2 regions of the Synechococcus sp. HK05 genome follow, and region 1 is predicted to be linked to the other one. Evidence: predicted binding sites of a transcription regulator. Region 1 holds the regulator's gene; the other holds the start of a gene.

Region 1 (7,047 bases):
TACCGCGAGCACCCCTTGCCGTTGCATTGGCACAGCGGCCCTGAGGTGGCGGAGCAGGGTCCGCTGTGCGCGCGGCTGGTTTGGCGGGGCCGCTGCGGCAGCAGCCGCCTGCGCCTGGACGTACAGCTGCGGGCGGCTTCGCCCTGGTTGGAGCTCAGTCTCCAGGTGGAGTGGTGTCAGCGCCACGAACTGCTGCGGCTGGAGCTGCCCTTGGCCCACGCCGCCTGCCGCTACGCGGCCGATACCCCAGGCGGTGTGATCGAACGTCCCGCCGCGGCGGTGCATGGTCGTGAGCAGGCCCGTTGGGAGGTGCCCGCCATCAGTTGGTTGGTCTCCCAGAGCGCGGCAGGTGGCGGTTTGGCGGTGCTGCTGGATGGGCCCCAGGGGGTGTCGGCGGATCCAGAGCGCCTCGGTGTGTCGCTGCTGCGCGCACCCACCTGGCCGGATCCCTCCGCCGATCAGGGCTTGCAGCGGTTGCGGGTTGCGCTGATGCCCTGCGCCCAGGGCTGGCGGCAACAGGCGGTGCCGCTTCAGGCGCAGCGCTTCCGCGAGCCCTTGTGGATCCGCCCCGCAGCCGGTGACGCTCTCCCACAGAGCTGGCCGGCCCTGGACCTGGGCTCAACGGCTCTGCAGTTGGTGCAGCTTCAGCGGCTGGAGCAGCCCGGCACGGCACGGCTCACCCTGCAAAACCTGAGCCCCCAGCGCGTGCAGCTGCGATGGCCCGCGGGCTGGTGCGGTCGCCGCGAGCCAGGGGAGCCCACCGCCGATCTCCATGCAGATGACCTGCTGCTGCCTTGGCAGCTCGGTCATTGGCAGATCTGGCGTGGTTGAGGCGAGGCTCAGTCGTCGTGATCGTCGAAGGGATCGGTGAGCCCCTTCGACGGTGGCCCAAAGGCCTGATAGATCCCGAAGCCGGTGAGGCCCAGCAGCACAGCCAACACGGCCAGCGCCACGGACATGGCTGGGGACGACGTTTCCATCACAACTCTCGACAGGCACAGTCGCGGCGGCTGCCGCGGCCCTTACAGTAACGAGACTGACCCTTGCCAGAGAGCAAAGCCCGTCATGGCTCAACGCACCCGCCTGGGAGATCTGCTGCGTCCCCTCAACTCCGAGTACGGCAAGGTTGTTCCCGGCTGGGGCACCACCCCCGTGATGGGCGTGTTCATGGCCCTGTTTCTGGTGTTTCTGCTGGTGATCCTGCAGCTGTACAACAAGTCGCTGCTGCTCGACGGCATCACCGTCAACTGGAACGGCGTCGGCTGATCCGATGAACGTCTTCGGAGTCGGACTGCCAGAGCTGGCGGTGATTGCGGCCATCGGCCTGCTGGTGTTCGGCCCGAAGCGTCTGCCCGAGTTGGGCAAAACCCTGGGACGCACCCTGAAGGGTTTTCAGAGTGCGTCCAGCGAATTTGAGAAGGAATTCCGCAAAGCGGTCGACACGGTGGATGCAGAAGTGAGCGCCACCAACACGTTGTCCGCTGAAAAGCCGAAGGTTGCCGAAGCTGCTCCTGAGCCTTCGTCAGAGGCCTGAGCTGATCCGTTGAGCGTGCATGGCTGGATCTAGCGGCGCCGCCCCCTTGCAGTTGCTGGTGGGCCTCGGCAACCCGGGCGACAAATACGCCGGCACCCGCCACAACGTGGGCTTCATGGCGCTCGAGCGTCTCGCCGCCGAAGCCGGCGGCAGCTTCAAGCACCAGAGCAAGCTGCATGGGTTGCTGGCCGAGGTGGGCGTTGGCGCGCAGCGGTTGCGCCTGCTCATGCCCCAGACCTTCATGAACGACAGCGGCCGCGCGATCCGTGCCGCTCTCGATTGGTTTGGTCTGGATCCGCTGCAGATGCTGGTGTTGGTCGACGACATGGATCTGCCCCTGGGTCGCCTGCGGTTGCGCACCAGCGGTGGTGCAGGCGGCCACAACGGCCTGCGCAGCACCATCGCCCATCTGGGCGGGCAGGAGTTCCCGCGGCTGCGTATCGGCATCGGTGCGCCGGCCCTCAATCCCGTTGAGCGCAAACAGCGCACGGTGGGCCATGTGCTCGGCCGCTTTGCAGCCGCTGAGCAGCCGGTGCTGGATGAGGTGCTCGCGGAGGTGCTGGCCGGTGTGGATCTGATCCAGAGGCTGGGTTTTGAGCGCGCTGGTAACCGATTGAACGGGTTTGTGGCGCCGGCTGCCGCCAAGCTGGCGGAAGCCCCGCTTGGCTGAGGAGCGTTGCTGTGAGTCGTTTGCCCACCACCACAGCACAGCTGCGGGTGCTGCAGCAGAGCTTCAGCCAGCGCCTGCTGGAAGGCGAGGTGAGCGCAGGCGGCTTTCAGTGGACGTTCAGTTGGTTTTTTGATCGCGGTGAGTTGCTGGTGGAACCCTCGCTGGGCCGCGCTCTGATCCACGATGCGCTGCTGCGCTTTCTCCTGAAGGCCGACTATCAGCTGGAGCCCGGTGGGGATTACGCCTTCACCGTGCGCGCGAAGTTTTAAGCGCGGCCTCAGCGGCCGAGGAGCTCCAGGTCTGGACTGCGGCTGAGCGCCTGGCCCAGGTGGCGCTCGAGCAGCAACTGGGCCACCACATCATCCACATCCCTTGGAGGCACGCGCAGACCGCGGGGCAGCCATCGCCGCCAGCCGCGGGCGGGCTCTAGTTGCCAGAAGCGATCCCTGGCGGCGAGGGTGGTGCCCGCCTCAGGGATCAGCTGCATGTGCAGCTGCTGCGCGCGGAGCCACTGCTGCCAGGGCCGGCTACCGGTGCCATCCCCCAGCAGCACCGCTGCATAGCCCGGGCTTTGCGCCCACTCCAGCAGCAGCACCCGGCAGCGCTCCGGTGGCAGCACGCCGGCGGCCAGCACTTGCAGCTGCTCCAGATCGGCCAGCACCAGGCCGCATTTGCTCCGGCCCGGATCGATGGCGGCGAGGTGGCTCACCGCGGGAGCGCCCGCAGTTCCACGGCCACCGGATCCACCAGGTCGCTGTTGCGCAGTGAGATCGCCTGCAGTTGCACCACCTGGCCGGTAGGGCGGTTGATGAGGGTCTGGCTCAGCTGGTTCACGCTCGCGGCATCGAACTGAAGGCCGCTGGCCAGGCTGCCGGCCCGCTGCACGGTGTTGTACGCCGAGGCGAGCAGCAGATTGAGGCGGCTGCGCACCTGCTCCGGGCTGCGTTCATCGCCTTCCAGCACGGTGGTGGCCAACTGTTCGCCCGCTTTCACCACCTGCTTGTTGCGGCGCACATCGGGGAAGGCCACCACCTGGCGTTCGCCCTTCAGCACGTTGGCGGCTGAGATCAGGCTCACCACCCAATCGCCCCGTTTGCTCAGGATGCCTTCGAGCTTGGTGATGTCGCTGCGGGGAACCAACAGGATCTGGCGGTTGGGGGGCTGCCCCGGCAGCACCCGCTGGAACACGTTGATGTTGGTTTGGCGGAGCAGGGCTTCGATCACCACCTTGGCCTGCTCAGGGCTTTGGATCCGCACCTTGGCAATCTCCAGCGGTTGGCCGCTGCTGATCACCACATCGCCGCGCCTGAGGGCGATCAGGTTGGTTTCCAGCTGCTGCAGCTCTTTGGCCGAGGCGCTGATGCGCGTGTTCAGCCGCGTCAGCTCTTCGCGGTTGCGGCGGATGTCGGCATCCTTGGCGCCGATCTCGCGGCTGAGCTGGTCGCGTTCCTGTTCCAGTTGGCGGCGCTGTTGCAGCAGCGGTGCCAGCTCCTTGCGTAGGGAAGCGGCCTGGGCTTCCACCATGCCCAGTTGGCTGCGGGCCTCCTGGCGCCCCTGCTCTGCGGCATTCAGATCGCTTTGGCTGCGCTCGAGGGCATCCCGGCCTTCGCGCAGGCGCCGCTCCAGTTGGTCGAGCTCAAACAGGCCGGTGCGCAGCCGATCGCTCACCAGCAGCATCAGGCCGAGCGAGATGGCACTGATCAGGCTGCCGGTGAGCACCGTGATCACCACGGCCGTGCGACGCGGCCGCATCCCCAGCAAGCTGAGGCGCGCTTTGCCCACCTTGGAGCCCAGCCGATCGCCGAGGGTGGAGAGCACTCCACCCAGCAGCAGCAGCGCCAGGATTAGCAGCCAGCCCGACACAAGCTTGCGCGACGACGCTCAGTATCGGTGGACAGCGCTCAGCTGAAGCGCTTGGCCAGGGCCAACGGATCAAACACCGTGATCTTTTTGCGGTCGATCTGCACCAGACCCGCGTTGCGTAGATCCCCCAGCAGGCGAGTGATCGTGACGCGCGTGGAGCCAATGGCTTCGGCGATCGCCTGGTGCGAGAGACGCAGATCAATCGTGATTCCTTCGCTGGTGGGGACGCCGAAATCGCGGCAGAGCACCAGCAGAAAGCTCACCAGCCGCGATGACATGTCGCGGTGGGTGAGGGTTTCGATCATGGTTTCCGTTTGCAGGATGCGTGAGGAGAGGCCTTGCAGCATCAGCAGACCCACGCTGGCGTCCTGCTCGATCGCCTTGCGCACCGAGGCGGCTGGGGCCGTGACCATCTCCACCCGGGTGAAGGCGACAGCGTGATAGAAGCGGTCGGATCGCTGGCCCGTGAGCAGCGAGAGCACCCCAAACAGGCTGTTTTCCCGCAGCAGCGCCACGGTGATCTCTTCGCCCGATTCATACACGCGCGAGAGCCGAACAGCGCCGCGCCGCAACAGATACACCTTCTCGGCCGGATCGCCCGGGAAGAAAATGGTTTTGCCGCGCTCCACTGTTTCGGTGGTGCTGCCACTGAGGCCACGGATCACATCCAGCAGGGTGGCGTTGGAGGCCACGGGAGATCCGGCCACCGGTGAGAGCCCTGCGGCGCCGGTGGTGGGGCTTGGGGAGTAGCGGCTGAAGCCTGGCTGGGCGCCGACCATAACGGCGGGGCAATTTGAGGCGGACCCTACGGATCACCCCTGCGGACTCTTGTAGTGATTGACACTATTTCGGGGCTTGCTCCAGCGCCTGCAGCTGACTATGCCGAAGCCGCTGCAGCCCGTCGTCCGCCAGATCCAGGAGTTGGTTGAGCTGGTGCCGCGAGAAGGGAGCCCCCTCGGCGGTGCCCTGCACCTCCAGCAGTTGCCCCTGGCTGTTCATCACCACATTGAGATCCACCTCGGCGCGGCTGTCTTCGCTGTAGTCGAGGTCGAGCAGGCCATGGCCATCCACCAGCCCCACCGACACCGCTGCCACCTGCTCCAGGAGGGGTGAGCGGTTGAGAACGCCGCGAGCCTCCAGGCGCTGCAGTCCCAGGGCCAGCGCCGCCCAGGCACCGGTGATTGAGGCGGTGCGGGTGCCGGCATCGGCCTGCAGGACATCGCAGTCGATGTGGAGGCTGCGTTCGCCCAGGGCTTCGAGATCCAGGCAGGCCCGCAGGCTGCGGGCGATCAACCGCTGGATTTCCTGGGTGCGGCCCGACAGTTTCATCAGCTCTCGCGGCTGGCGGCTCGGGGTGCTGGCGGGGAGCAGGCGGTAGTCCGCGCTGAGCCAGCCCTTGCCGGAGCCCTTCCGCCATTTCGGCACACCCTCCTCCAGGCAGACGCTGCAGATCACCGCGGTGCGGCCGGTGTGCACGGTGACCGAGCTCAGGGCAAAACCCATTGGATCCCAGTCGAAGCGGGTTGGGCGCAGTTCGCTCGGGCTGCGTCCATCGCTGCGGGAGGGGGCTGCGGGCATCGTTGGGGCCTGGATCTGCGTTGGCCCGATGGTACGGGTGTTTGCACTACAGGTAGTGGCTGATGCTTGCCCATCGGTTCACCACCGCTACATTCAGGATTCAGCGCGGCGGCCAAGCGGAGATGACGGCGAGCATTGCAGCCCTTCCCGGCAATGGCTCCAGCGGCCCATTCCGGCCTGGTCATCGAGCCGGCGGTGGCGGGCGAGCCGTGAGCTCGGTGTCTGCGCCTGGGCGCAGCCTGCGCCTGGTGGCGCAGCAGGAAGGTTTGCTGCAGGTGCACACCGCTTCGTTTCGCGGCAGTTTCAGCGGCGTGTTCAGTCAGGCCCTGCGCAGTGCCGGTCTCGGTAGCCGGGTGTTGATCAGCCAGTTCCTGAAAGGCGGGGTCGACCAGGGGCTGGAGCGCAGCGTCTGGCTGTGCGGCCGGCTGCAGTGGTTGCGCCCTGCCGTGGCTGGTTGCCTGGCGGAACCAGCGGCGGCCGATGCGGCTGGGGCCGCGGAGCGGGAGGCTGTGCGTGAGGTGTGGGCGTTCACCCGCGAGCAGATGCTGGCGGGTCAGCTGGATCAGCTGGTGCTCGATGAGCTGGGCCTGGCGGTGGAGCTCGGATACCTCGAGGAAGCGGAGGTGCTGGCGGCTCTCGAGCAGCGGCCCTCCAACCTGGATGTGATTCTGACGGGACCTTCCATGCCCAGCGCCCTGCTGGCGATGGCGGATCAGGTCACGCAGCTGCGCCGAGGTTTCTGATGCTCAAAAACGACCGCTGGATTAACGAGCAAGCCGCAGCCGGCATGCTCGAGCCCTTCCAGCCCAAGCTGGTGCGCCATCTCGATCCCGACAACGGTGCCCAGCCGGTGCTCAGCTTCGGCTGCTCCTCCTACGGCTACGACCTGCGCCTGTCGCCTCAGGAATTCCTGATCTTCAAGCACGTGCCGGGCACGGTGATGAACCCCAAGCGGTTCAACCCGGCCAACCTCGAGCCCGCCCCCCTGCACCGCGATGAGGACGGCGACTACTTCATCCTTCCGGCCCACTCCTACGGCCTCGGCGTAGCGCTCGAGAAGATGAAGGTGCCCGCCAACATCACCGTGATCTGCCTCGGCAAGAGCACCTACGCCCGCCTGGGGATCATCGTGAACACCACCCCGGCGGAAGCCAGCTGGGAGGGCCACCTCACCCTGGAGTTCAGCAACTCCTCGGGGGCCGATTGCCGCATCTACGCCAACGAGGGCATTTGCCAGCTGCTCTTCTTTGAAGGCGATCCCTGCGAAACCACCTACAAAGACCGCGCCGGCAAGTACCAGCACCAGCCGGAGCGCGTCACCCTCGCCAAGGTGTAACGCTCAGGGAGCGAGCCGCGCCTTGTGTAGCCGGCTCTTCTCGTACCAGGCGGCGATTTCCGGAGC
Region 2 (7,047 bases), 370 kb from region 1:
TGGATCCCGAACCACTGCGGGCCATCTGGGAGTGGCGCTTTCCGCCGCTGCTGCAGTGGCAAGCGGGGGACGCAGAGCTCTGCCTCCGCCAGGCCCTCGAACCCTGGCCGCTGCTGTGCGACACGCCCGTGGAAGGCGGCAGCACCAGCCGCTTTGTGGACAGCTCGTTGCGGCGCTTTGAGCTGATCGCCAACCCAGCGTTCCGCCGCCGCTACACGCTGCAGCTCCAGGGCCGCCCCTTGGCCTGGCCCCAGGATCCTGACCACCCCCTGGCGGTGCGCTTCCGCCAGGAAGCCCTGTTCCCCTGCCTGCACCCGTGCCTGCCGGTGGATGTGCCCCTGCAGCTCGAGGCGCGCGCCGCTGACAGCGGCAAACCGGTGGCGCGTTGGGAATTACGGGATGAGTCCGGCGGTTTTGAGCTCCTCACCGAAGGCAGCGATCCGGCATCAACACCGGCGCCACAAGCGCAGGGGCGCCCAACACCGCTACGCGGCGCTGGGGAGCACTGCAGCACAGTGGATCTACGCCTCTGAAGCGGCTGAAATCGAAAGGGAATCCGGTGCTGTTTTCAGCTTTTTTTTCCAAGCCTCAAGATTGATTGCGTGGGCAAAAACACACATGCCAGCTCCCCTGCTGCAGACGTAGAAACAGATCAGTACCGATCCGTAAGGAGCGCAGATCCATGGGCGGGCCACTGCACCTTGTTGGTCTCACGGGCGACGGCTGCCGCATTGCCCGCGATGGGGGGGGCGGCTATGTGGTGAACCATGCCGAGGTGGATGGCGCCTGGCAGCGGGTCGCCAACCTGCCCGCTGCCTACGCCGTGTGTGAGCGCTTCAACCAGCGCGATGTGGTGCCCCTGCCCCGCCGCCGCGAACAGGCCTGAAACGGAGCCTTACCAGCTCACACCGTGCAGCTTGGGCAGGGGCGCCGTCTTGAAGGTGGTGGCAAACAGCCGCGGAATCAAGCGGCTGTTGTACACGCGAAACTCGCGCACCACACTGGCGCCCGCCTCGCGCACGGCCTGGTTGAGCACCACCGATCCATCGGGGTCCGACACCGAACGGTGGAAGGTGCCGGGCGGGATCCGGAGGATGTCGCCGCCGGTGTCCAGGCGAACAATGTGATACGGGTAGTTCCAGCCGAAGTTCACCAGATAGAAGGTGCGGCCTCCATGCAGAGCGAGGAGGTTGTCTTCCTGGTGGGGGTGCAGATAAAACTGCCAGGCTCCGGTTTTCTCCTCATCGGGGGGGCTCACGGCGGGCCCGGAATGGATCACCAGGTCGCGGGCGTTGGATTCGGCAACGGTGATGTCAAAGAACCGCACCGCGGGAGTGTCGCGGAACTTCTCATAGGGAATGAGCTCAAACATCGGCGCCCGCTCCGATGCAATCGGCCCATGACATCGGCTTTCGCGCTCGAGTGAGTCTTGTTGGAGGGGGAACGAAACCATGGCGAAGGGAAGGGCGGCGGCCTGGGGATTGGCCAATGAACCGCAATCACCGGCACGTCATGGTTCGCAGCACTACTTAATCAACCTTTCCACAGACCAGTGATTCAGGTGGTTTTGCAATCAGTAGCGTTGGTTACACCCAGCGCCACAACCTGATGACGGCACCCCCCAGCAGCTGCACCCATCAAGGCTGGCGATCCGGCGTGACCAGCGCAGCCTTCACGGCCCGCAAGCAACAGGCCCTCGCCCTCCTGCTCACGCGTCAGTTGATGGATGCGCAGTTTGTGCGCGCCGACGCGGCCGGCAGCGACCGCCTCTGGCAGGAGGTGGCTGATCTTGAGATCGATGCCGATCGCATCCTGCACCTGCTCTACTGCGGACTCGACGGCAGCGACCGCCAAGCCATGGCCGAGGAGGACGACGCCTGGATCCAGGCGCAGCCTGCGCCCGAGCCGGCGCGGGGCTGGAGCTTGCGCCATCTCCACCTCGGGCGCAACCTGCGGCGGCCCCAGGCTTCCCTCAACCCTGTTTGAGCGGGATCGGCATCTCCACGGCAGCGGGCTCAGGAGCACAACTCTCCACCCGCTGATTCACCACCTCGCCGATCACCACGATCGAAGGGGAAGCCAGCTCGGCCTCAGACACAGCAGCCGCCAACCCGGCCAGATCGGCAATCACCGAACGCTGGCCGCGCACCGTGCCCTGCTGCACCGCCGCCGCCGGGGTGGTGGGGGAAAGGCCTCCCGCAATCAACTCCTCACAGATGTGGGGCAGGTTGTGCAGCCCCATGTAGATCACCAGGCCATCGCTGCTGCGGGCTAACGCACGCCAATCCACGCTCGGACGCGCTTTATCGATTTCCTCGTGGCCGGTCACAAAGGTGACGGAACTGCCAGCGCGGCGGTGGGTCACGGGAATGCCCACATAGGCGGGGGCGGCGATACCGGCGGTCACCCCGGGCACCACCTCAACCGCCACGCCATGGCGCTCGAGGTGGGCGGCTTCTTCTCCACCCCGACCAAACAGGAAGGGATCGCCGCCCTTGAGCCGCACCACACAGCGATGCCGGCCCGCCAGCTCCACCAACACCGCGTTGGTGCTGGGCTGCGGCACGGAATGGTGGCCGCGCCGCTTGCCCACAAAGTGCTGCTCAGCCGTGTCGGGCACCAACGCCAACACCTCCCGCGGCACGAGCGAGTCGTACACCAACGCATCACAGCTGCTGAGCAGCCGATGGGCCTTGATCGTGAGCAGGTCGGGATCGCCCGGCCCCGCACCCACCAGGTACACCTTGCCGTTGCTGAACTCGGTCATGGCAGGTTGCGCAGCAAGGTGAACACCAGATCGCGGGTGGCGGGACGCTCTAACAAGGCCGGGGCGTCGAAGCCTGCATCCTCTAGCTGAGCGGTGATCCGGTTGGGGGCCAATGCCAGGGGCAACGGGCCGCCAGGCGCTCCGTCCACCGGCCAATCACTGATCAACGGGCGCTCCAGGCGCTGCGCCACAGCCTGCAGGTAGCGATCGGCCACACCTGAGCGCAAGGGGTGGTGGAGCACCGAACCGCAGCCCACGGCGGCCACGAGCGTGCGGAGATGCTCCAGCCATACAGGCCAGGCCCCCAGGAAGGGCAACAGCACCACCTCATGTCCCGCCGCGCGCAGCCGATTCCGCAGGGCCGGCAGATCAAAGCGGGCATGACTGCCGGGTGTGAGCAGCAATGGCACCACCAACAACCGCTCGCCCGGCGGCAAGTCGACAGGTTCAGCGGTGAGCGCCTGCACCCACACCGGCGCCGGCCGCTGCTTGGCCAAAGCATCCAGCGCCTGCACCAGCACGGCAGGAATCACACCACCACTGTGGCCGTGCACCACCACCAACAACGACCAGGGGCCACGGCGACGCAGGTTCCGTAGCAACGGCCACCACTGGCTGGAGCCCTGGACTGGTGAAGTCGCCCAATCGCCTCTCATGCCTTCACCATGCCATCGCAGCGCCCCATCCCCAGCTCGAGACGCACCCGCACCGCTCGGCCGGAAAGCCGGGGGGCACGCCGCTCCCCCGAGCGGTTCAGCGCAGACACCGCCGACACCCGCTGGCGCCGCGAGCTGGATGCCGATCTGATGGCCATGGGCCGGGTTTGGCAGATGCTGCGCTACGGCGCCGTGCGCATGCTCGGCGAAATCGGCCGTCAATACTGAAGATCGGCTCACAACGAGCACCTGAGAACCGCATCATCAACTCGGATGACGCGCCCTTCTCAAGTAGCGGTTGACACCATTGCCCAAGGCCAGGGGCATTCGTAGCAACAGCAACAAACGCCCTGCCGCCAGGAATGGCTTAATCACTCCAACCAAGCCGTGCTGTTCGTTTTGAAGCGGCCTGGAGACAGTGCATTGTCCTGCAGCGCGCCGAACTGTGCCTCGGTTCGAGCTGTCCAGCGCTGACTCCAGTTCCACCCAGAACATCACTTTCAGCACCCATGGTGGTTACCCCATCCATCAGCAACGATTCCCCGCAGCCCAGCGCTTTAGCGCCATGGCTCGAAGGGAAAAAGCTCAACAAGATCGAGCAGAACAAAGCCGCCAAAGACGGTCTCCTTGTAGGGAGTGAAATCGAGCGGTTTGCGCAGCTGGGCTGGGAAAACGTTGATGAAACCGACCTGCAGCTTCGCCTCAAGTGGTACGGGATGTTCTGGCGGCCGAAAACGCCAGGGCTGTTCATGCTGCGGCTACGCGTGCCCAACGGGGTGATCAGCGCTGAGCAACTGCGCGTGGTGGGCAGCATCGTGGCCCGCTATGGCACCAACGGCAGTGCCGACATCACCACCCGCCAGAACATCCAGCTGCGCGGTGTACTGCTGGAAGACCTGCCGGAGATCCTGAGCCGCCTGCAGGAGGTGGGGCTCACCACGATCCAATCCGCCTTCGACAACCCCCGCAATGTGACCGGCAATCCGATTGCCGGCATCGACCCCCACGAAATCGTGGACACCCGGCCCTACACGGTTGAACTGGAGAACTACCTCACCAACAACCGCGCCGGGAATCCCGAGTTTTCCAACCTGCCGCGCAAGTGGAACACCGCTGTTGCCGGTGCGCGCGACAACTTCCTACTCCACAACGACATCGTGTTCCACCCCGTGGAGCGCAACGGTGAACTGGGCTTCGGGGTGTGGATCGGCGGCATTCTCTCCTCGCAGATGAATGCCTACGCCATTCCTCTCAACGCCTGGGTGCGACCCGATCAGATCTGCGCCATCACAGGAGCGGTGATCAAGATCTGGCGCGACAACGGCGAGCGCGACAAGCGCCCCAAAGGCCGCTTCCGCCTCTATCTCGACCAGGTTGGGCTCGATGCCTTCCGCGCGATGGTGGAAGAGCGCTTCGGCCCGCTCACCCCCGACCCGGGCTCGGTGTTTGATCACGAGCCCCGCAGCCACTACGGCCTCCATCCTCAGAAGCAGGACGGACTGAACTACGCAGGCCTGCACGTGCCGGTGGGTCGCCTCAAAGCCGACGACTTCCAGGATCTGGCTGGGCTGGCTGAGCGCTATGGCGACGGCGACATTCGCCTCACCGAAGATCAGAACGTGATCCTCAGCGGGATCGCCTCCGAGCAGATCCCTGCCTTCCAGGCAGAGCCGCTGCTGCAGCGCTTCAGCCTGGCCCCCAGCCATCTGGCCGCCGGCACCGTGAGCTGCACGGGCAACACCTACTGCAGCTTCGCCCTCACCAACACCAAGGACCAGGCCCTCGCCGCCGCCGAAGAACTCGACCGCGAGCTGGAGCTGCCCGAGGAGCTAAAGATCCATTGGACCGGCTGCCCCAACACCTGCGGCCAGGCCTACATGGGCGCCATTGGCCTCACGGGCACCAAAGCCCGGAACCCTGAGGGCGGCATGGGCGAGGGCTACGACATCACCATCGGCGGCTCCCAGGGGGCCAACCCCCAGATCGGCGCCCTGCACCGCAAGGCCGTGCCCGCCAGCGACGTGAAACAGGTGCTCAAAGAACTGCTGATCGAGCAGTTCGGCGCCAAACCACGCCAGCACTGATTGCTTCTGGCGAGCAGATCGTTGCCGCGGCGCTGTTCTTTTGAAGCCCGGCTCCCTGCCTGTCGCACCACCATCCTCCACACGCCATGCCCTCCACCACCCAACGCGATCTCTTCTCTCGCTTTGTGAACTGGCTCAGCAGCAGCGGCCAGGACACCCCCCCGATCAGCCGCAACAGCCGGGATTTCCTCTCACGCCTGATGAACCGCATCAGCGGCTGAGTTCAGTCGTTCGCGCCATCCAACCCAAACCACCGCAACGCATCCCATGAGTGCAACCGCCTCACAGATGGACTACGTCCTACCCAATGAACTTGTCGACGGCATGATTGTTGCCGGGGGCAAGAAATCAACCGTGAGCATCAAGAACCTCTTGCTGCGCGGTTTTTATTCCGGCTCCATCCTGGGCCTGGCTGTGGTGCTGGCGCTCACCGTGGCCGCTCAGACCAAGCTGCCCTTCCTCGGATCGGTGCTGTTCCCCTTCGGTTTCGCCAGCATCGTGCTGTTCGGCATGGAGCTGGTCACCGGAAACTTCGCCCTGTTGCCGATGGCGGTCTGGGCAGGCAAGAGCACGTGGAGTGCCACCTTCCGGAACTGGATCTGGGTGTGGATCGGCAATTTCCTCGGCACCCTGGCGGTGGCCGTGATCATGATGCTGAGCCTGAAAAGCGGTGGCGCAGCCCCTGCGGATGCAGCCTGGGCAGGCGACTGGAATGCCGTCGCCGCCACGATCATCAAGCTGAACAAAGCAAATGTGATCGGCAAATATGAGGCACTGGGCAGCACAGGCTTTTTCCTGGCCTTCCTGCGGGGCGTGGTGGCCAACTGGCTGGTGTGCCTGGGCGTGACCATGGCCCTGGTGAGCAAAAGCGTGCCCGGCAAGATTCTTGCTTGCTGGCTGCCGATCACCGCATTCCAAACCCTGGGAATGGAGCACATCGTGGTGAATCAATTCCTGCACACCGCTGGTCCCCTGCTGGGCTCGGGCGTTCCCTTCAGCAAGGTGATCGTGTGGAACTTCATCCCCGTCACCGCCGGCAACATCGTGGGCGGGATGGTGTTCATCGGCATGCTCTTCTACAGCACCCACCGCACCAAGATCAGCAACGTGCTGCCCAAGGAGCACGATGAGAAGCTCGAACGCGAGCTCGCCGCCGAACTGGGCGCCCGCTGATCATGCCCTCCACTGCCGCTGCCCAAGGTGTGCTCTCGGCTGAGCAGCACACCGAGCTCGCCACCCGGCTGGGTCGCTGGCGGCGGCAACCCCTCAGCCCCGAAGAACTGGCTGAACTCCTGCCCCGGATCGCCGACCCTGATCTGGCCCTCGCCGTCGGCGAGCGGCTGGGCATGGCCGGCCCCGGGGCCATCGCTTTGATCCTGGAGCTCTGCAGCGATGGAGGCTGCAGCCTTCCATTGATCCGCGCCCTGGGCATCTGCCATCACCCACAGGCAAGGGATCAACTGCTGCAGTGGCTGCACCAAGCCGGAGAGCTACGCCCTGCCGTGCTCGAAGCGCTGGCCTGCTGGGGCCAGGAGATTGA

Evidence for each region. The regulator NtcA, encoded in region 1, controls nitrogen genes in cyanobacteria. The targets are predictions, from matches to a motif close to GTANCNNNNGNTAC.
Region 2: the regulator NtcA is predicted to act here: its motif matches at 3,715-3,728, upstream of KUL97_RS11415 (ferredoxin--nitrite reductase).

What each region holds. Positions count from the first base shown of each region.
Region 1 covers NZ_JAHRXJ010000011.1:31,276-38,322, reverse strand. The annotation lists gene KUL97_RS09685 (alpha-mannosidase) at 1-831, shown strand, start outside; gene psbN (photosystem II reaction center protein PsbN) at 840-980, opposite strand; gene psbH (photosystem II reaction center phosphoprotein PsbH) at 1,066-1,266, shown strand; gene KUL97_RS09670 (TatA/E family twin arginine-targeting protein translocase) at 1,271-1,534, shown strand; gene pth (aminoacyl-tRNA hydrolase) at 1,554-2,204, shown strand; gene KUL97_RS09660 (DUF3146 family protein) at 2,216-2,473, shown strand; gene KUL97_RS09655 (resolvase) at 2,482-2,913, opposite strand; gene KUL97_RS09650 (DUF3084 domain-containing protein) at 2,910-4,067, opposite strand; gene ntcA (global nitrogen regulator NtcA) at 4,106-4,846, opposite strand; gene rph (ribonuclease PH) at 4,911-5,645, opposite strand; gene KUL97_RS09635 (cob(I)yrinic acid a,c-diamide adenosyltransferase) at 5,768-6,388, shown strand; gene dcd (dCTP deaminase) at 6,388-6,981, shown strand; gene thyX (FAD-dependent thymidylate synthase) at 6,985-7,047, opposite strand, start outside.
Region 2 covers NZ_JAHRXJ010000011.1:400,348-407,394, reverse strand. The annotation lists gene KUL97_RS11450 (transglutaminase family protein) at 1-533, shown strand, start outside; gene KUL97_RS11445 (hypothetical protein) at 683-886, shown strand; gene KUL97_RS11440 (redox protein) at 896-1,372, opposite strand; gene KUL97_RS11435 (hypothetical protein) at 1,609-1,986, shown strand; gene cobA (uroporphyrinogen-III C-methyltransferase) at 1,973-2,767, opposite strand; gene KUL97_RS11425 (CbiX/SirB N-terminal domain-containing protein) at 2,764-3,423, opposite strand; gene KUL97_RS11420 (hypothetical protein) at 3,433-3,651, shown strand; gene KUL97_RS11415 (ferredoxin--nitrite reductase) at 3,933-5,507, shown strand; gene KUL97_RS11410 (ferredoxin--nitrite reductase) at 5,594-5,728, shown strand; gene KUL97_RS11405 (formate/nitrite transporter family protein) at 5,796-6,680, shown strand; gene KUL97_RS11400 (HEAT repeat domain-containing protein) at 6,683-7,047, shown strand, end outside.